4 regions of the Bradyrhizobium sp. 33ap4 genome follow, and region 1 is predicted to be linked to each of the others. Evidence: predicted binding sites of a transcription regulator. Region 1 holds the regulator's gene; each other region holds the start of a gene.
What was found. Region 1 encodes PhoB, which activates phosphate uptake and scavenging genes when phosphate is short. Its sites were predicted from a motif close to TGTCATNNANCTGTCAT; they were not measured.
Positions count from the first base shown of each region.

Region 2: ppk2 (polyphosphate kinase 2) is a predicted target of PhoB. The motif match lies at 2,929-2,945, and genes of this name have one in related genera.
Region 3: Q2M23_RS17020 (DUF47 domain-containing protein) is a predicted target of PhoB. The motif match lies at 1,454-1,470, and genes of this name have one in related genera.
Region 4: Q2M23_RS21825 (acetoacetate decarboxylase) is a predicted target of PhoB. The motif match lies at 4,103-4,119, and genes of this name have one in related genera.

Region 1 covers NZ_JAUMTJ010000023.1:98,015-103,228, reverse strand. Annotated here, with positions in the region: gene argF (ornithine carbamoyltransferase) at 1-122, opposite strand, end outside; gene Q2M23_RS19455 (aspartate aminotransferase family protein) at 122-1,330, opposite strand; gene Q2M23_RS19450 (GcrA family cell cycle regulator) at 1,818-2,330, shown strand; gene phoB (phosphate regulon transcriptional regulator PhoB) at 2,626-3,336, opposite strand; gene phoU (phosphate signaling complex protein PhoU) at 3,482-4,198, opposite strand; gene pstB (phosphate ABC transporter ATP-binding protein PstB) at 4,305-5,123, opposite strand; gene pstA (phosphate ABC transporter permease PstA) at 5,120-5,214, opposite strand, start outside.
Region 2 covers NZ_JAUMTJ010000040.1:57,122-62,335, forward strand. Annotated here, with positions in the region: gene Q2M23_RS27995 (transporter substrate-binding domain-containing protein) at 127-1,005, opposite strand; gene Q2M23_RS28000 (DUF6294 family protein) at 1,179-1,601, opposite strand; gene ppk2 (polyphosphate kinase 2) at 1,941-2,873, opposite strand; gene Q2M23_RS28010 (fumarylacetoacetate hydrolase family protein) at 3,022-4,194, shown strand; gene Q2M23_RS28015 (Lrp/AsnC family transcriptional regulator) at 4,937-5,214, opposite strand, start outside.
Region 3 covers NZ_JAUMTJ010000020.1:16,653-21,866, reverse strand. Annotated here, with positions in the region: gene Q2M23_RS17030 (branched-chain amino acid ABC transporter permease) at 1-394, shown strand, start outside; gene Q2M23_RS17025 (branched-chain amino acid ABC transporter permease) at 396-1,364, shown strand; gene Q2M23_RS17020 (DUF47 domain-containing protein) at 1,510-2,154, shown strand; gene Q2M23_RS17015 (inorganic phosphate transporter) at 2,255-3,259, shown strand; gene sugE (quaternary ammonium compound efflux SMR transporter SugE) at 3,321-3,635, opposite strand; gene Q2M23_RS17005 (peptide chain release factor 3) at 3,789-5,214, shown strand, end outside.
Region 4 covers NZ_JAUMTJ010000027.1:99,697-104,910, forward strand. Annotated here, with positions in the region: gene Q2M23_RS21810 (MFS transporter) at 1-600, shown strand, start outside; gene Q2M23_RS21815 (carbohydrate porin) at 628-1,944, opposite strand; gene Q2M23_RS21820 (transporter) at 1,993-3,012, opposite strand; gene Q2M23_RS21825 (acetoacetate decarboxylase) at 3,155-3,940, opposite strand; partial or broken gene Q2M23_RS21830 (patatin-like phospholipase family protein) at 4,162-5,214, shown strand, end outside.

The sequences.
Region 1 (5,214 bases):
TTCCTGCCCTTCTCATGCGCCTTCAGCTTCGCCTTCATGGCGGCTCCGGCGGACAGCATGTTGCGCAGCTCGCCGAGCGGCAGCTCGTTGATATCGAGGAAGTGACGGACCGGCTTGCTCATTATCCAGCCGCCTTCTTCGGCTGCGCCACCGACAATGTCGCGCAGGCGCGCTCGAGCGCGGTGATCGACTGGTCGATCTCGGACTCGGTCACGATCAGCGGCGCCAGGAACCGCACCACATTGTCGCCTGCGCCGACGGTGAGCAGCTTCTCGCTACGCAGCGCTGCGATCAGGTCGCCCGACGGCACCACGGCCTTGACGCCGATCAACAGCCCCTCGCCGCGTACCTCCGACAGCACGCCGGGATAGCGGTCGACGACGGAGGCGAGCTTCTGCTTGAGCAGCAGCGACATCTTCTGCACATGCTCGAAGAAGCCGGGTTTCAGCATGACGTCGAGCACGGCATTGGCGGCGGCGACCGCGAGCGGATTGCCGCCGAAGGTCGAGCCGTGCGAGCCGGGCGCCATGCCGGCCGCGGCCTGCGCGGTCGCCAGCACCGCGCCGATCGGGAAACCGCCCCCGAGCGCCTTGGCCAGCGACATCACGTCCGGCGTGACGCCGGTGCGCTTGTAGGCGAACAGCTCGCCGGTTCGGCCCATGCCGGTCTGCACCTCGTCGAAGGCGAGCAGCAGGCCGTGCTCGTCGCACAGCGCGCGCAGTGCCTTGAAGAACGCCTGCGGCGCCGAGCGCACGCCGCCCTCGCCCTGCACCGGCTCGATCAGGATGCCGGCGGTGTGCGGACCGATCGCCTTCTTCACCGCGTCGATGTCGCCATGCGGCACCTGGTCGAAGCCGTCCATCGGCGGGCCGAAGCCCTCGAGATATTTCGCCGAGCCGGTCGCCGCCAGCGTGCCCAGCGTGCGGCCGTGGAAGGCGCCCTCGAAGGTGATGATGCGGTAGCGCTCGCCATGGCCCTTGGAGAAGTGATAGTGGCGGACCAGCTTGATCACGCCCTCCATCGCTTCCGCGCCGGAATTGCAGAAGAACACGAAGTCGGCAAAGCTCTGCTCGCACAGCCGCGCGGCAAGCACCTCGCCGTCCGGGCTCTTGAACAGGTTCGACATGTGCCAGAGCTTGGTCGCCTGTTCCTGCAGCGCCTTGACGAGATGCGGATGCGCGTGCCCGAGCGCGTTGACCGCGACGCCCGAGGTGAAATCGAGATAGCGGTCGCCGTTGGTTGCGATCAGCCAGGCGCCCTCACCGCGCTCGAAACCGAGATCGACCCTGGCGAAGACGGGGAGCAGATGCGACGTGGCAGCGTTGGTCATGACGATCACTGACGGTTTTTAAGCCGACAATTGCCGCGCGCCTTGACGCCAGCGCAGCAACGGCCAGCTTCGGAAAACAAAACGGCCGCCTTTGCGGGCGGCACGTGGCGGGCATTCTATGCTGCGGTCGGTAAGTGTCAATCGCCACGAAGTGGCCTTCCTGCAATGCGAAACGAGCGCAATCCGGAGCATTCCGGTGCGGTGGAAAAGCCTCATCGCGATGCTTAACTGTGTGGGAACATGTGGACGCACGACCGCGGACTCTTGCGCCAGAGTCACGCCATATTGTAGCGTTTGGCCTGTCGGGTACGACATCTCGTGCGGCGGTACTGGACCCTCTAAGTAACCTTTGTGTCTCGCGTAAACGTTCGGGCGCAACACCGTGCCCGGCGAGGGCTAAGGGATTCTGGCCGCAGGGATTTTTGTCCAGATTGGCTCGCAGCGCCGCTCCAATGATTGGCCGGCGCTACGCGAAGGGAAGAATGCGATGACTGTATTGACCTGGTCCGACGATCGCGTCGAGCAGCTGAAGAAGCTCTGGGAGTCCGGCCTGTCGGCCAGCCAGATCGCGGCGGAACTTGGCAATGTGACGCGAAACGCCGTGATCGGCAAAGTGCATCGGCTCGGCCTCTCCGGCCGCGCCAAGGCACCCTCCACGGCCGCGCCGCGGCAGCGCAAGGCCCGCCCCGCCCAGCACATGATGCGGGTGGCGCGCCCGGTCTCGCGCGGCAACACCGCGCTGGCGCACGCCTTCGAGGCCGAGATGGAGCCCGATCCGATCTCCTACGACAATGTGGTGCCGATGAGCCAGCGGCTGTCGCTGCTCGAGCTCAACGAGGCCACCTGTCACTGGCCGGTCGGCGATCCCTCGAGCCCGGAATTCTTCTTCTGCGGCGGCAAAGCGCTCGGCGGCCTGCCCTATTGCGCGCATCACTCGCGCGTCGCCTACCAGCCCGCCGCCGATCGCCGCCGGCCGTCGGCGAAACCGCAGATCAAGTGAGCACTCGGGAAAACGACGGAAGACCTCAAAGACAAATCCCCGCGAAAGCGGGGATTTTTTTGTGTGACGCAGCCCGGATGGAGCCAACGGGGCGCTCGTTCGCGCGACCCGTCGGCTCCATCCGGGCTACCGCTACGTCACCGGCCTCGTCCCGGCGCAGGCCGGGACCCATAACCACGAATGGGTGTTGTTAGAAAGCCGTCTGGCCGCGTGCCGATTGCGCTGGCCGCGGCGTATGGGTCCCGGCTTTCGCCGGGACGACGCCGTGTTGCGGTTTATGAATGCCGCATGGCCGTTACGGCTGCGGCTCGGCCTTGGCAAAGCGGTCGTCGAGCGCGTAGCCGGCGCCGCGCACAGTGCGGATCGGATCCTGCTCGCGGCCCGGATTGAGCAGCTTGCGCAGGCGGCCGATATGCACGTCGACGGTGCGCTCATCGATGTAGATGTCGCGGCCCCAGACGCTGTCGAGCAATTGCTCGCGGCTGAACACGCGGCCGGGATGCTCGAGGAAGAATTCGAGCAGGCGATACTCGGTCGGCCCGAGATCGATCGGACGGCCCGAGCGCGCCACGCGGCGCTTCTCGCGGTCGAGCTCGATGTCGCCGTAGGTCAGCACGGTCGCAAGCCGCTCCGGGCTGGCGCGGCGCAACAGGCCCTTCACCCGCGCCAGCAGCTCCGGCACCGAGAACGGCTTGACGATGTAATCGTCCGCGCCGGTGGCAAGCCCGCGCACGCGCTCGCTTTCCTCGCCGCGCGCGGTCAGCATGATGATCGGAAGCTGCTTGGTCTCGGGCCGCGCCCGCAGGCGGCGGCACAGTTCGATGCCGGACAGGCCCGGCAGCATCCAGTCCAGCACCACGAGGTCGGGGACGCGCTCCTTCAGCCTTGTATCCGCATCGTCGCCGCGCCCCACCGTCTCGACATCGTAGCCTTCCGCATCGAGATTGTAGCGCAACAGCGTCGTCAGCGCTTCCTCGTCTTCGACTACCAGAATGCGTGCGCTCATCGGTTTAAGTTCTTTCTCTGTGGTGATCCGTTGCCCAGACGCAAACCGAAACGCTTACTTCCTTGAGCATAGTCCCCGCGGAAACGATTTGTCGCGAGGATCGTCCAGTTTCGCTCTTGCCGGTTCCGTGCTTGCCGATCATGCCTCAGTTGCCCGGCACCGTGGTGGCAAAAGTGGTCATGTCGCCCTTCGGGCGCTTGTCGGTGATCTGCTGGCCCTCGATCATGTAGAACACGGTCTCGGCGATATTGGTGGCGTGATCGCCGATCCGCTCGATGTTCTTGGCGCAGAACATCAGATGGATGCAGAACGAGATGTTGCGCGGATCTTCCATCATGTAGGTGAGCAGTTCGCGGAACAGCGAGGTGCAGATCGCATCGACCTCCTCGTCGCCCTTCCAGACGTTCATCGCCGCCGGCAGGTCGTGCGCGGCATAGGCGTCGAGCACCGACTTGACCTGCGACAGCACGAGGTCGGTCATGTGCTCGAGGCCGCGGATCAACTTCAGCGGCTGGAAATCGCTCTCCAGCGCCGCGACGCGCTTGCCCATGTTCTTGGCGAGGTCGCCGATCCGCTCGAGATCAGTGGCGACGCGCATCGCGCTGACGATCTCACGCAGGTCGATCGCCATCGGCTGGCGGCGCGCGATCGTCAGCACCGCGCGCTCTTCGATGTTGCGCTGCAGATTGTCGATCTCGATGTCGGCGGCGACCACGCGCTTGCCGAGCGCGACGTCGCGACGGATCAGCGCGTCGACCGACTCGGTGATCATTCGTTCGACCAGGCCGCCCATCTCGGCGACCAGGCGGGTCAACTCCTGCAGGTCGCTGTCGAATGCCTTGGCGGTATGTTCAGAAGCCATCGCTTGTCTCCCTCAACCATGATCCCGGGGATCATGGCTTCGTGTCCTGAATTTTAGCATGACCTGATCGGAAAACCGGTTTCCACTTTTCCGGATCATGCGCCGGTCAACCGAACCGGCCGGTGATGTAGTCCTGGGTGCGCCGATCGCTCGGTGAGGTGAAGATCTTGTTGGTGTCGTCGAACTCGATCAGCTCGCCGAGATACATGAAGGCGGTCTTGTCGGAGACGCGCGCCGCCTGCTGCATGTTGTGGGTGACGATCGCGATCGTGTAGTCCTCGGAGAGTTCCTGGATCAGCTCCTCGACCTTGGCGGTCGAGATCGGGTCGAGCGCCGAGCACGGCTCGTCGAACAGGATCACCTCGGGGCGCACCGCCACGGTGCGTGCGATGCACAGGCGCTGCTGCTGGCCACCGGAGAGCGACAGGCCGGAGGCGTTCAGCTTGTCCTTGACCTCGTTCCACAGCGCGCCGCCGCGCAGCGCCTTCTCGACCCGGTCGTCCATCTCGGACTTCGAGATCTTCTCATAGAGGCGGATGCCGAAGGCGATGTTCTCGTAGATCGTCATCGGGAACGGCGTCGGCTTCTGGAACACCATGCCGACCCGCGCGCGCAGCAAGTTGAGGTCGAGCTTGGGGTCGAGAATGTTGGTCTGGTCCAGCATCAGCTGGCCGACCGCGCGCTGACCCGGATACAGGTCGTACATCCGGTTGAAAATGCGCAGCAGGGTCGACTTGCCGCAGCCGGACGGGCCGATGAACGCCGTGACGCGGTTGGTGCCGAGCGCCAGGTTGATGTTCTTCAGCGCGTGGTGCTCGCCGTAATAGAAGTTGAGGTTGCGCACCGTGACTTTCGGCGGCGCTTCCGGCAGCGGAACCTGGGGAATGTGGCCTGCGGCAGTCGTGGAGACGGAAAGCTCGGTCATTTTGCGGCCCTTTCGGCACCAAGGATACGCGCGCCGATATTCAACGCGAGCACGGTGAATGTGATGAGCAGCGCGCCGCTCCACGCCAGCT
Region 2 (5,214 bases), on a different contig from region 1:
TCGCATCGTTAGATGCGATCCGGGTGGGGGCTCTCTCCATACATAGGGTGTCGCTTGTGGCGACACCCCCACCCCGGCCCTCCCCGCAAGCGGGAGAGGGAGATCACTGCCGTCTCGGCAATCGCCTCAGATACTCAACTCCACCGGTACATCCTCGGGCTTGACGCCGGCAAGGCCGAGGCCCTTGACGAACCATTCGCGCATCTGGCCGATGCCGCGGTTGTAGTCGATCCACACCGAGAGAAAATCGCGCCAGCGCTTGTCGGCTTCGCGCCGTACCGCCGTGCCGCTCGCGATCGTCACCGATGGCGAGGCCAGGATCTTGTAGGTGCCGAGGTTCGGGTTCTTGGCGATCGCGGTCAGCCCGAGCACCAGCGCGTTGACCACGCAATCGACGCGACCCGACGACATTTCCAGCATCACCTCGTCGCGCGACTTCAGCGACTTGATGGTGGCGTTCGGCGCAAAGCGGCGCGCCACCGCCTCGTTGGCCGAGCCGACGTCGACCGCGATCTTGACCTCGGGCTTGTTGATGTCGGCCCAGGTCTTGGCTTCCAGCCCCTTCCTCAGCATCGCGCCGAACGGATGCGGGAACACCAGATTGGTGAAATCGACCACCAGCGCGCGCTGCGGCGTCGGGTTGAGCGCGAAGCCGAGGTCGATCTTGTTGGCCTGCAGATCAAGGATTGAATTGCCGTAGGTCGACTCGACATATTCCAGCTTGACGTCGAGCAGTTTGGCCAGGTCGTTGGCCATCTCGATCGAGAAGCCGGACCAGGTGCCCGAGGCGAGGTCCTTGTTGAAATAGGGCAGCTCGCCCGGCAGCACCGCGATCCGCAGCACCTTGTTGGCCCGGATGCGATCCAGCGTGTTGTCGGCTGGCGTCTGCGCCGAGGCCGGCGTTGCCATCGCGGCCGCGAGCGCCGCGCCGCTGCCGATCCCGAGCGCATAGCGCAGCGCGTCGCGGCGATCTTCGGAGATTTTGATGTCGTCGGATTGAGTCAAGCGGGCCTCCCTGCACCAGATCGGGGGAAGCCTAGCGTCGGTATCCGGTGCCAGCAAGTGCGCGCGCCTGCACCATTGGTAGGCAAGGCGAGGGCGCGGTCGCCTACGTGCCGGACTTCACCTCTCCCGCTTGTGGGGGAGGTCGAATAAGCCGCGAACCGCGCCCTTAGGGGTTAGCAACGATAGGTCATGTTCGCCCCTGTGACCGAAGAAAAGAAAACGGCGGGGAAGCTCAGTTCGGCTACCCAATCGAGCACTTGGTTGTCTGTCTGGGTTTCTGGACTTGAAAGGTGTGGAAATTGAAAAAGCACCGTCCCGTGAATGTCCAAAAGAACGAGACGATCGATAACCCAAACATCACCGTCGTCGGTCGAGAAAAATTTTGCCAGCAATTCTGCTGTTCCGTCAGAACGAAGCCTGAGAGTGGGGCCGTTGTTCAGGGTGCCGTTCAAGAAGCCGGACAGCTTGCAATCGCCGTAACGAATAGGCGCGCTCCAACTGAGGTCAAGGGTTTGGATAGCATGTGTCGCAACACCCTTATAGCTTTCTGGCTGGTCGGTCGCCGAGCTTTTGCTTTCAAGATGTTCTTTCAACATAGCGTACGCCTCCTTCTAGCCCGCGAATTGCGAGCAACCTCTGGTTTAAAGGGAGGGCGCAAAAGGACCAGTGAGCTGCCTCACAATCTACAATCGCGATTTAGTGATCCTCCCCGTAAGCGTAGGGCAATCGCATATGGCCGTTTGAGGCGATCGGAGTTCCCACAAACTCGTCATGCCCGGGCTTGTCCCGGGCATCCACGTCTTCGTTTCCACGCGAAGAAAAGACGTGGATGGCCGGGACAAGCCCGGCCATGACGGCGCGGAAGAATCCGTTCATTCCATATGCGATTGCCCTGCCCGTAAGCGGGGGAGGACAGAGCGTGCTCGTGCCCAGAATCAATATCGTCCCGGCACGTACATCTCCTGCGGGATCGGGCCGCGGTGATAGTCCGGGTTGCGCACCCGCGGCGGCAGCACCACCGGCTGGTGGGTGACCGCCTGATAGGGGATCAGGCTCAAGAGATGCGAGATGCAGTTGAGCCGGGCGCGCTTCTTGTCGACTGCATCGACGATCCACCACGGCGAGTCCTGCAGGTGCGTGCGTTCCAGCATCGTTTCCTTCGCCTTGGTGTAGAGCTCCCAGCGGGTCCGCGCCTCGACGTCCATCGGGCTCAGCTTCCACTGCTTCAGCGGATCCTGGATCCGCATCGAGAAGCGGAACGCCTGTTCCTCGTCGGTGATCGAGAACCAGTATTTCAGGAGGACGGTGCCGGAGCGGCTCAGCATGCGCTCGAATTCCGGCACCGAGTTGAAGAATTCCTCATACTGCTCGTCGCTGCAGAACCCCATCACCTTCTCGACGCCGGCGCGGTTGTACCAGCTGCGGTCGAACAGCACGATCTCGCCGCCGGCCGGCAGATGCGAGACATAGCGCTGGAAGTACCATTGCGTGCGCTCGCGCTCGTTCGGCGCCGGCAGCGCCGCGATCCGGCAGACCCGCGGGTTGAGCCGCTGGGTGATGCGCTTGATCACGCCGCCCTTGCCGGCGGAATCGCGGCCCTCGAACAGCACGACGACCTTCTTCTTCTCGTGCTGCACCCAGTCCTGCAGCTTGACCAGCTCGCCCTGCAGCCGCAGCAATTCGCGGAAATAGAACTTGCGGTCGATCGACGGCCTGCCGGCGGCGCCGTCATGGTCGAGCTCGTCGAGCCTCATGTCGTCGAGCTCGAGCTCGAGTTCCTCGTCGAGGCTGTCGGCCATCTCCTGATGGATGCGGGCGCGCAAGGCTTCATCCCGGGAGGCTTCGTCGGTGAGGGCGGAGGTCGTCATGAAGGTCCGTCTTTCAGTGTGTTAGATGGATCGGACGGCAGCATTGACGGGCGATGTTACCCCTCTATGACAATGCCGTGACCGCTGTTTCACGCCGCCGGGCGGACTGTGCTAACAAGCCGACAAAACCAAAAAGGGAGATGTGCCGATGATTTCGCTCACCTCAAAAGACGTCCTGCCGGAGGACGGCACCGCCGGCACGCTGGTCGGGCGGGTCTGGTTGCCGCAGGCCGGCGGGCCGGCCGTCGTCGCGGTGCGGGCAGACGGTGTGTTCGATGTCACGGCGCGGTTCCCGACGGTGAGCGCGCTCTGCGAGGAAAGCGATCCCGCGGCCGCGCTGCGCGCCACGGGCGGCGAGCGGATCGGCGATTTCGAGGCGATCCTCGCCAACACCCCGCCCGACAGCCGCGACAAGGCCAGGCCGCACCTGCTGGCGCCGGTCGATCTCCAGGTGCTGAAGGCCGCCGGCGTCACCTTCGCGATCTCGATGCTGGAGCGCGTGATCGAGGAGCGGGCGCGCGGCAATCCGTCCTCGGCGGCCGCGATCCGCAAGGAGGTGGTGCGCCTGGTCGGCGACGATCTCTCCAAGCTGAAGCCCGGCTCCGAGCAGGCGATGAAACTGAAGCAGGTGCTGATCGATCAGAATGCCTGGAGCCAGTATCTCGAGGTCGGCATCGGTCCCGACGCTGAAGTGTTCACCAAGGCGCCGACGCTGTCCTCGGTCGGATCAGGCATGGATGCCGGGCTGCATCCGAAGTCGACCTGGAATAATCCGGAGCCGGAGGTCGTGCTTGTTGTCTCCGCCGCCGGCAAGATCGTCGGCGCCGCGCTGGGCAACGACGTCAATCTGCGCGACTTCGAGGGGCGCTCGGCGCTGTTGCTGTCGAAGGCCAAGGACAACAACGCGTCCTGCGCGATCGGCCCGCTGCTCCGGCTATTCGACCAGACATTCTCGCTCGACGATGTCAGGAAGATGGATGTCGGCCTGACCGTGACTGGCGCAGACGGCTTCGTGCTCGAGGGCCATTCCTCGATCAGCAAGATCAGCCGCGACCCGACCGATCTGGTCGCCCAGACCATCGGCCCCGTGCATCAATATCCTGATGGATTTGCGCTGTTCCTCGGCACGATGTTCGCGCCGGTCAAGGATCGCGATGCCAAGGGTGAGGGTTTTACCCACAAGCGCGACGACATCGTGACCATCGCCGCACCACAGCTCGGCAAGCTGGTCAACCGGATGCGCAATAGCGACGAATGCGAGCCCTGGACCTTCGGCGTCGGTGCGCTGATGAAGAACCTCGCACAGCGCAAGGTGCTGTGAGGATCAGGACGGGGCGGCGAGTCCACTACCTCGGCCACTTCGTCGGCCGTGTGCGGCCTGTCGCGTGGCGGCAGGTCGGCGCCGGGTTGCGCCGACAATCCGGTGACGTTCAGCCGCCTCTCGCAGCGCGTTGAACGACGACGATGGTGACTGTGCCGAAGCGGCGGCGTTGTCGAACATGTTCAGAAACCTGCGCGGCAGATCGACCGTGTGGCGCAACTTGAGCGCGCTAAAACACGCGGAATTTGCCGCTTTTTCCTAGCTTTATGTGAACCAGTTCATCCTCGTTCGCGCCGGTCCGCTCCAGCATATCGGCTCGACGCGAACAGAAGGAATCGCGGACATGAGCGAGCAGCCATCAAACGGAATGCCCGATTGGCTCACCACCGATATGCTGGTCATTGCCGTATCACTGGCCATCATCGTGATTGGGATATGGATCGCGCCGTAGCCTGGTTGTCGCGGCGAGGCCGTCCAGCCGGGCAGGGCGCCAGCGCCAATCACTGAGTTGCCCGACGGCGCAAGCCTCTTTTGCAAAACGGAACGAGATGCAAAGCTCGGACGATTCACACACTCAGTGCCGTCCCTGCGAAAGCAGGGAACCCATAACCCCAAATGCAAATTGTTAAGCGATGCTGCAACGACGAGTCCCTCTCACAACAACTGCTGCGGCGTATGGGTCCCGGCCTTCGCCGGGACGACACTGTGGGGTTGGCGTCATTCGAGTGACCAACCAACGCCCTCACACCGGCAACGCCGTCGAATACTTCACCTGGCTCAGCGCAAAGCTCGACTCGATCGAGGCGATGCCGTCGAGCCGGGTCAGCTTGTTCTTCAGGAATGCCTCATAGGAGGAAAGGTCGGCGGCGACGACGCGCAGCAGATAGTCGCGGTTGCCGGTCATCAGATAGCATTCGAGCACCTCGTCCCATTTCGAGATCGCGCGCGCGAAGCGGTTGAGGTCTTCCTCCTTCTGCCGCGCCAGCTTGATCGAGATGAAGACGGAGACGTGCAGCCCGA
Region 3 (5,214 bases), on a different contig from region 1:
GTTCCTGATCGAGAAGACGCAGCTCGGCGCCTACCTGCGCGCCGCGACCGAGAACCCGACGCTGGTGCGCGCGTTCGGCATCAACGTGCCGCGCATGATCACGCTGACCTACGGGCTCGGCGTCGGTCTTGCCGCGCTTGCCGGCGTGCTGTCGGCGCCGATCAACCAGGTCCGTCCGCTGATGGGCGCCGATCTCATCATTGTGGTGTTCGCGGTGGTCGTGATCGGCGGCATGGGCTCGATCATGGGCTCGATCATCACCGGCTTCGCGCTAGGCGTGATCGAGGGACTGACCAAGTATTTTTATCCCGAGGCCTCCAACACCGTGGTGTTTGTCCTGATGGTGGTGGTGTTGCTGGTGAAGCCAACGGGACTGACGGGACGGGCGGCTTGATATGTCAGCATTGACCGACGATACACTTCCGATCACGCCGCGCGCGATGCGCGACGAGATGATCGTATTCGCCGCGATGGCGCTGCTGCTGGCGATCGTGCCGTGGACGGGGATCTATCCGTTCTTCGTCATGCAGGCGCTGTGCTTCGCGCTGCTCGCCTGCGCCTTCAACCTCCTGATCGGCTATGGCGGCCTGCTGTCGTTCGGCCACGCGATGTTCCTCGGCACCGCCGGCTACGTCTCGGCCCACGCGCTGAAGGTGTGGGGGCTGACGCCGGAGCTCGGCATCCTGGTCGGCACCGCGGCCGCGGCCTTGCTCGGCCTGGTCACCGGCTACATCTCGATCAAGCGGCAGGGCATCTATTTCTCGATGATCACGCTGGCGCTGTCGCAGCTGCTTTACTTCCTCTATTTGCAGGCGCCGTTCACCCATGGTGAAGACGGCATCCAGGGCATTCCGCAAGGCCACCTGCTCGGCATCTTCGATCTCTCGAAGCCGCTGGTGCTTTACTATGTCGTGCTGGTCGGCTTCCTCGCCGGGTTCCTGCTGATCTACCGCACCATCAACTCGCCGTTCGGCGAGGTGCTGAAGTCGATCCGCGAAAACGAGCCGCGGGCGATTTCGCTTGGCTACAAGACCGACCAGTACAAGCTGCTCGCCTTCATCCTGTCGGGCACGCTGGCGGGCTTTGCCGGCTCGCTGAAGGTGTTCGTGGCGCAGAATGCCTCGCTCACCGACGTGCACTGGTCGATGTCCGGTGAAATCGTGCTCATGACGCTGGTCGGCGGTCTCGGCACCATCTTCGGCCCGGTGGTCGGCGCCTTCGTGATCATCGCCATGCAGCAATATCTCGCCGGTTTCGGCCAGTGGGTGACGGTGATCCAGGGCGTGATCTTCGTGGCCTGCGTGCTGCTGTTCCGGCGTGGCCTGGTCGGTGAGCTGGCCCATTTGTTGCGGCGGTCGCTGTAGGGCAGGTCCCGGCGACTTTCGGCCGACATAGCGGTGGACGACCGCCCGCTCGGGCGGTCGACCCCGATGCTTTCCCCGCCAGATGCTCTATGACAGTTCTGTGACAGTCGCTAAAAGGGCTGTCCCGGAATGATGGAACTGAGACATGCTGCGCTGGTTTCGCGCCTTCCTGCCCAAGGAAGAGCGGTTTTTCGACCTGTTCGCCCGACACGCCCGGACCTCCGTGCAATGCGCATTGGCGTTGCAGGACATGCTGAAGGGCGGGGAGGAGACTCCGGTCTTTTGCCAGCGCGTCAATCAGTTCGAGAACGACGCCGATAGCGTCACCCGCGAGGTCCTGACCGCGGTTCGCCGCACCTTCATCACCCCGTTCGATCGTGGCGATATCAAGAACCTGATCACCTCGATGGACGACGCGGTCGACCAGATGCAGGCGACCGCAAAGGCGGTCATGCTGTTCGAGGTGCGCGAGTTCGAGCCGCCGATGCGCGAGATGGGCGGCCTGATCGTCGAATGCGCCAATCTGGTCGGCCGCGCGCTGCCCCTGTTGCAGTCGATCGGCCACAACGTCTCGATGCTGACCCAGATCACCGAGGAACTGACCAAGCTCGAGGGCCGGGTCGACGATCTCCAGGATATCGGGCTCAAGGAGCTGTTCCTGAAGCACCGCGACGCCAACACGATGGACTACATCGTCGGCGCGGAGATCTACGACCATCTCGAGAAAGTGGCCGACCGTTTCGACGACGTGGCGAACGAGATCAACTCGATCGTGATCGAGCAAGTCTGAGCATGATCCGGAAAAGTGTGATGCGGTTTTCCCTGCGACAAACGCGAAGCGTTTGCGCGGCGATCATGCTCAACAAAGCACAATAGGGCAGGGCCATCACGTGGACGCCACGCTGGGTCTTCCGATTCTGACCATCCTGATCGCGGTCGCGCTGCTGTTCGACTTCCTGAACGGCCTGCACGATGCCGCGAACTCGATCGCGACCATCGTCTCGACCCGCGTGCTGCGGCCGCAATATGCGGTGGTCTGGGCGGCGTTCTTCAACTTCGTCGCGTTCCTGGTGTTCGGCCTGCACGTTGCCAACACGATCGGCACCGGGATCATCGAGCCGTCGGTGGTGGATGCGACCGTGATCTTCGCAGCATTGGTCGGCGCGATCGTCTGGAACGTGATCACCTGGGCGCTGGGCATTCCGTCGTCGAGCTCGCACGCGCTGATCGGCGGCCTGGTCGGCGCCGGCATGGCGAAGGCGGGGATTTCGGCGGCGGTGTGGAGCGGGCTCTCCAAGACCTTGCTCGCGATCGTGCTGTCGCCGCTGGTCGGCTTCCTGCTGGCGCTGGTGCTGGTCGCGATCGTGTCCTGGCTCTCGGTGCGCTCGACGCCGTTCGCGGTCGATCGCGCATTCCGCATCCTGCAATTCGCCTCGGCGTCGCTCTATTCGCTCGGCCATGGCGGCAACGACGCGCAAAAGACCATGGGCATCATCGCCGTGCTGCTCTATTCGCAGGGCCATCTCGGCGACACCTTCGAAATTCCGTTCTGGGTGGTGCTGGCCTGCCAGGGCGCGATGGCGCTGGGTACCCTGATGGGCGGCTGGCGGATCGTCCGCACCATGGGGCTGCGGATCACCAAGCTGACGCCGATGCAGGGTTTCTGCGCCGAAACCGGCGGCGCCGTGACGCTGTTCATGGCGACCTATCTCGGGGTTCCCGTATCGACCACGCACACCATCACGGGCGCCATCGTCGGCGTCGGCGCCGCACGGCGGCTTTCCGCCGTGCGCTGGAATGTTGCGAGCTCGATCGTCTACGCCTGGGTGATCACGATCCCGGCGTCGGCCGCGGTCGCAGCCGCGAGCTATTGGGCGGTGCAGATTCTGAAGTAGCGTTTTCGAGCGAAGTGGAAGCCGGTTCGCGTTAAGAAAAACGCGTCCCAAAAAGGAGTAATCAGCCGACCAGCTTCAGCCCGACGATGCCGGCAACGATCAGTCCGATGCTGGCAAGCCGCATCGCGGTCGCGGGTTCGCCTAGCAGGATGATGCCGAGCGCCGCGGTGCCGACCGCGCCGATCCCGGTCCAGACCGCATAGGCGGTTCCAATCGGCAGCGTCTTCAGCGCGAGGCCGAGCAGGATCACGCTGCCGGCCATCGCCGCCAGCGTCAGCACCGACGGCACCAGCCGCGAGAAACCTTCGGTATATTTCAGCCCGATCGCCCAGCCGATCTCGAGCAGGCCAGCGGTGAACAGAATGGTCCAAGCCATCACGAACCCTCCAGATAAGGCAGGGTCGTCCCCGCGAATGGTATGGTGAGGAGAAGGTCGTCCTTCCGGTGCCCATATGGGGATGGTGCGGGCGTTCCGCATTGCGACAAAACGCCCTTGATTGCGCCCGTTTTCCCTGCCAAATGCCCCGCCATGTCCGACATTTCAGTTTCAGCCGAATCGCCGTCCCGCTCGCCGCTTTCAGAGGAAGTGGCGCGACGGCGCACCTTTGCGATCATCTCGCACCCGGACGCCGGCAAGACCACGCTGACGGAAAAGCTGCTGCTGTTCGGCGGCGCCATCAATCTCGCGGGCCAGGTCAAGGCCAAGGGCGAGCGGCGCAACACGCGCTCGGACTGGATGAAGATCGAGCGCGAGCGTGGCATCTCGGTCGTCACCTCGGTGATGACCTTCGAGTTCAACGACCTCGTGTTCAACCTCTTGGACACGCCGGGCCACGAGGACTTTTCGGAAGATACCTATCGCACGCTGACCGCGGTCGATTCCGCGGTGATGGTGATCGACGCGGCGAAAGGCATCGAGGCGCGCACCCGAAAGCTGTTCGAGGTGTGCCGGCTGCGCGACATCCCGATCATCACCTTCATCAACAAGATGGACCGCGAGAGCCGCGACACGTTCGAGCTTCTGGACGAGATCGAGAAGACGCTGGCGCTCGACACCACGCCGATGACCTGGCCGGTCGGCCGCGGCCGCGACTTCCTCGGCACCTATGACGTCGTCAATGGCGGCGTGCGGCTACTCGAGGGCGGCGGCGCCAAGACCGGCGCCACCGAGCAGATCGACATCGCCGATCTCGGCAAGCGCAATCCCAATCTCGACGTCGCCGAGGTCAAGGACGAGCTCGCGCTGGCGTCGGAAGCCTGCAAGCCGTTCGAGCTCGCGGCGTTCCGCGAGGGCCACCTGACGCCGGTCTATTTCGGCAGCGCGCTGCGCAATTTCGGCGTCGGCGATTTGCTCGAAGGCCTCGGCAAGTTCGCGCCGGCGCCGCGCGCGCAGGACTCGGATTTGCGCAAGGTCGAGGCATCGGAGCCGCGCATGAGCGCGTTCGTGTTCAAGATCCAGGCCAACATGGATCCGAACCACCGCGACCGCATCGCCTTCGCCCGGCTGTGCTCGGGCAAGCTCAGCCGCGGCATGAAGGCCAAGCTGGTACGCACCGGCAAGAACATGAGCCTGTCGAGCCCGCAGTTCTTCTTCGCGCAGGACCGCTCGGTCGCCGACGAGGCCTTTGCCGGCGACGTCGTCGGCATTCCGAACCACGGCACGCTCAGGATCGGCGACACCCTGACCGAGGGCGAGGATCTAACCTTCGTCGGCGTGCCGAGCTTCGCGCCGGAAATCGTCCGCCGCGTTCGGCTGACCGACGCGATGAAGGCGAAGAAGCTGAAGGAAGCCTTGCAGCAGATGTCGGAGGAGGGCGTCGTGCAGGTGTTCCGCCCGCGCGACGGCGCGCCCGCGCTGGTCGGCGTGGTCGGCCCGCTGCAGCTCGATGTGTTGAAGGCGCGGCTCGATGCGGAATATTCGCTGCCGGTCGAGTTCGAGATCAGCGAATTTTCGC
Region 4 (5,214 bases), on a different contig from region 1:
GACTCCGCGAAATCCTCGGTGTTCTGGATCCTGTTCGCGACCTTCTTCGTCTGCGGCGCCTCGACCAACGGCCTGGTCCAGGTTCATTTGATCCCGATGTGCCTCGACTACGGTATCCCGCAGGTGCAGGCGGCGAGCCTGCTCGCCGCGATGGGGATCTTCGATTTCTTCGGCACCATCGTCTCGGGCTGGCTGTCGGACCGCTACGACAACCGCTATCTGTTGTTCTGGTATTACGGCCTGCGCGGGCTGTCGCTGCTGTTCCTGCCGTTCTCCGACTTCACGTTCTACGGGCTGTCGCTGTTCGCGATGTTCTATGGCCTCGACTGGATCGCGACGGTGCCGCCGACCGTGCGCCTCACCGCGCAGCGCTTCGGCGCCGAGCGTGCCAACCTGGTGTTCGGCTGGATCTTCGCCGGCCATCAGCTCGGCGCTGGCGCCGCCGCGTTCGGCGCCGGACTGTCGCGCACGATCTATCAGAGCTACCTGCCGGCGTTCTTCATTGCCGGCGCGCTGTGCATCTTTGCCGCGCTGATCGCTCTGGCGATCGCGCGGCCGCAGCCGAAATCGGTGGCAGAGCCGAAGCCGGTCGCGGCCTGAGGCCGCTTCCCGCGCGACGTGCGCCGGTCAGTACGACAGAATGGTGCGCATCCCGAACACCACGCTGTCCTTGATCCGATGCGTTTGCGTCGGATCGTTGGGATCGACGGCGCCGCCGCCGGGATGGGCGATGTATTGAAACATCGGCTGCATGGTGAAATTCGGGTTCACCACGTGCTGGTAGGTGATCTCGAGAATCGCCTCGTAGTCGCGGATCGGATACGGCGTGCCCGTGAAGATCTGGGTGTCGCGGTCGAGCGCACGCGCGGCGTCCGAAATCCTGGCATAGATCGCGGCGATGCCGAACCGATCGTCCGGATATGTCTCGCTGAAGCCGGTGAACAGGAAGCCGCCGTCGACATAGGTGCTGATCAGATTGCGGTCCGATGGGCTGACCGAGGCGCGCATGAAGAACGCCACGCCCTTGTCAGCGTCCGGCCTGGCGCGCGCAAGCAGCTGCTCGTAGACCATGAAGATGCCGTTGTCCCGCCGCAGCCATCGCGTGTCGCCGGAGCTGTCGGGATCAGCGAGCGACAGCCCGTCGGCCGAGAAGCGCTGGTCAGCAAACGAGCCCATGTGATACCAGGCGCCGCCGGTGATGGTCGCCGGCAGCCTGCTCTCGCCGATCTCGAACTTGTATTTGAGCTGGCCGATCCACCATGGCGGATCGTTGACCCGGAAATTCAGCCCGTGGGCGTTCAAGATCTGTGGATCGTCGGCCCCCTGCGGCGGCGAAGCCGAGCCGTCGAACAGTGCCAGATAGGCGGTGATGCGGTCGGACAGATTGGCCTTGAACCGGATGCCGGGCACCGCAAGTGGCGGCGACGGTCCGCCGGCCGGCAGGATGGTGCCGACAATGCCGGGCCAGCCCAGCGCCGAATTGATGAAGATGTCGTCGTACTGGCTGTCAATGAACTCGACGTCCGAGCCCTGCTGGCCGACGCGAACCGAGAGTTTGCCGCCGAGCAGCTTCTGCTCGATCCAGAATTCAAAGAGCCGCGTCGCCGGCAGCGACTCGACACCGGACACCAGGAACAGGTTGCCGACATAGCTCCGCGACAGCCCGTCGCCGTGAATCTGGTACATGTTGGCGTGGAAGGTCGCGCCGGTCCAGCCCGCCACCTTTTCGAGGTCGATGGTGGTGCCGAGATCGAGACGGCCGGTATAGGCCGCGCCGTTGCTGACGCCGCCGGAGACGTTGGAAAACCCCTCACCGATATAGGTCAGGCTGAACTGGTAGCCGGCTTCCTCGAGCGCAGCCCGCGTATCCGCAATCCGGTCGGCGAAGGGCTGGTCCTCCGCATGCGCCGGCGCGCCGAGTGCGAGGCCCGCGGCCACCAACATCGCGGGGGAGAGAACTCTGCACATCGGGAATGCCGCGGTGCGCTCGCGCTATTTGACGATGCCGAGCCGCCGCATCAGCAGATAAGCCAGCAGCGCCGACCCGATCAGAAGGCCGGCCGCAACCAGGAACCCGCTGTCGACGTCGGTCAACGGCAATCCCTTGGTGTTCATGCCGAAGATGCCGGTGACGAGCGTCGGCGGCAGCAGCATCATGGTGACGACGGACAAGGCATGGAGGTGCTTGTTGCTCTCCTCCTCGAGCTTGAAGCGCAGCTCCTCCTCGAGCAGGCGGCTGCGCTCGTGCAGTTCGACGATGTCGTGGTCGAGACCGTCGAGCCGCTGCGCGAGCTTGCCGGCCTGCAGCCGCAGCGCCGGGCTGAGATTGTCGGTGTTCTTCTGCTCGAGCCGGTGAAACAGCACGCGCAGGCCGGCGAGCTGGCGATGCAGTCGCACACAGGTGCGGCGCATCCGGCTCAGATTCTTGCGCAGCTCCGATCCGGTATCCTCGGCGAGCACCCGCTCCTCGATCGCATCGATATCGGTGCCGATCTTGTCCGCCATGCGGTCCAGGGTATCGGCGATCTCGTCGACGATCTTCTCCAGCAGCGCCGCGACGCTGCCGACGCGATGGCCACCCTCGAGCACGCGGCGCGTCGCATCGGCGGAGCACAGCGCCTGATGGCGGCCGCTGACCAGGAGGCGTTCGGTCATCGCAAAGCGGAGAAAGCCGGTCTCCCGGGTCGCGGCGTCGATATCCCGCACCAGATCGGAAAACACGCCGTAGACGCAATTGTCGGCGACGTGGATCTGCTGGAAATTGTCATTCGACAGGAAGAGGTCCCGCGCGAGCTGCGGGATGTGCATGTTGGCGAGCCATGCCCGGGTGCGGACGTCGGTCAGGTTGAAGTGCAGCCACAGCCTTCCGTCATGGCTCGGCTCGATCGGCGCATCGATCGGAAGCGCCTCGGCACGGCCGTCGTGATGCAGGCGGAACGCCCAGACCAGACCGGGGACCGCCTCGCGGGTCAGCAGCGACCCGACCGGAGCGGGAGGTGGATCAGCCAGCATGGCCGCCCTCCAAGGCAATCGACAACGCAACCGCGCGAAATGACATGTTCAAAGCCTCGGCCACGCGCAACGCTGAGCAAGCGCGTCCCCTCGACGCAACATAGGAGGACGCGCCTGTTACAGTTTTATGTCAGCGACCGCCCTACTCCGCCGCAAGACCGGTCGGCGCCGCCGCCTCCGCGGCCTCCTTGTTGTAGTCGTGCACGACGCGGCCGAACGGCAGCGTCAGATCGGCGAGGAAGTGATGCGCGCCGACGACACGCTTGACCGGGAAATCGGCGACCGGTGCATTGACATGCGGCACCAAATGCAGCCGGCCGGGTCCGATCCAGGAGCCCTTGACGACGATGTCGGTCAGGTTGATCGCGACCAGCTGGCAGACCTCGAGATGCCCGTCGACGCCGGGGATCATCTTCAGATTAACTTGCGTCTTCGACAGCGTGGCGCAGGTGACGTCGCCATTGCCCGCCATGCTCTCGTGCTTGTAGCCCATCGTGCCCATCGCAACGAGCTGGCCGGCATATTCCAGCGTGCCGGTCAGCGTGTCCTTGACGATCTCGAGCTTGGGATGAGCGTACTTCTTTGGAAAGCCCCAGATCTCGCGGCCGGCCGCGATTGGCGGATCATCGTCGAGGTACATCTGGCAGACGAAGTTGACCTCTTCGCCATGCAGGCGCGCGGGGATCACGAGGCCGGACTCGGTGTAGCTGCCGAAGCCGGAGCTGTCGGGCATCTTGATCCATTCGTAATGCACGAACGCCTGCTCGATCGGCTCCAGCGGCTCGGGCAGGCCGGCGCGGATCAACTCCGGATCGGTCTCATAGGTGATGACGAGGAATTCGCGATCGATGAAGCGATACGGACCGGCGGGATAGCTCGGGCCGGCGGCCGGCATCGACGGAAGCTTGAGCAGATCTTCCCTGCGCATCGCAATACCCCCCTGTTTGAAAAGTTTGCCCGAAAGCTAGCGGCCGAGATTGACAGCGATGCGAGGAATTTCCGTCAGGCGCATGACCTGCGTTTCGTGGTGGAGCCCAATGCTAACCATGCAGGCGGGCATGCCGGATGCGCCGTGCGCGGGCGCCGCAATTGTCATCACGGCGTCATCGGCGCGCTGAATTCTCGCCGCGAATTTTTGGAGTGTCTGATATGGACGCGCGAACCCCGCATTTCGACGATATCGATCACGCGACGCCGGGCTGGCGTCCGGAAGGCTGCGATCGCGTGGCCCTGGTCCTGCAGGGCGGCGGCGCACTCGGCGCCTATCAGGCTGGCGTCTATCAGGCGCTGCATGAATCCAACATCGAGCCCGACTGGGTCTGCGGCGTCTCGATCGGCGCGATCAACTCCGCGATCATCGCCGGCAATCCGCCCGAAAAGCGGCTGGAACGGCTGCACACGTTCTGGGATCGCATCACCAGCCGCAAGATCTGGCACTACACCCCGGACGGCGACATCTTCCGCAAGGCGCGCAATTTCACCAGCTCATGGCTGACGACGACGCTCGGACAACCCGGCTTCTTCACCCCGCACCAGGCCAATCCGTGGTTCAGCCCGGCCGGCGCGCGCACCGCCACCAGCTACTACGACACCACGCCGCTGCGCGAGTCCTTGCTCGAGCTGGTCGATTTCGACCGCATCAATTCCAAGAAGATGCGCTTCGCGGTCGGCGCAGTGAACGTGCTCTCGGGCAACTTCATCCATTTCGACAATGCCCATGACGAGATCATCCCCGAGCACATCATGGCGAGCGGCGCGCTGCCGCCGGCGCTGCCGATGGTGAAGGTCGGCACCGATCATTTCTGGGACGGCGGCATCGTGTCCAACACGCCGCTGCAGCATCTGCTCGACCAGGAAGACAACATGAATTCGCTGGTGTTCCAGGTCGACCTGTTCTCGGCGCGCGGCGCGCTGCCGCGGGACATCCAGGACGTGATGGCCCGGCACAAGGACATCATGTATTCGTCGCGTACCCGCTACAACACCGACGTCTATCGCAAGACCTACAATCTGCGCACCGCCCTGCACAATGCGCTGGGAAAAATCCCGGCGATCAGCTCTCGGACGAGGAGCGCCAGCTCAAGAAGGCAAACGCCCGGCTGCCGGGCATCACGCTATTGCAGCTGATCTATCAGCAGAAGGCCTATGAGGGCGACGCCAAGGATCACGAATTTTCCGGCACCTCGATGCGCGAGCACTGGG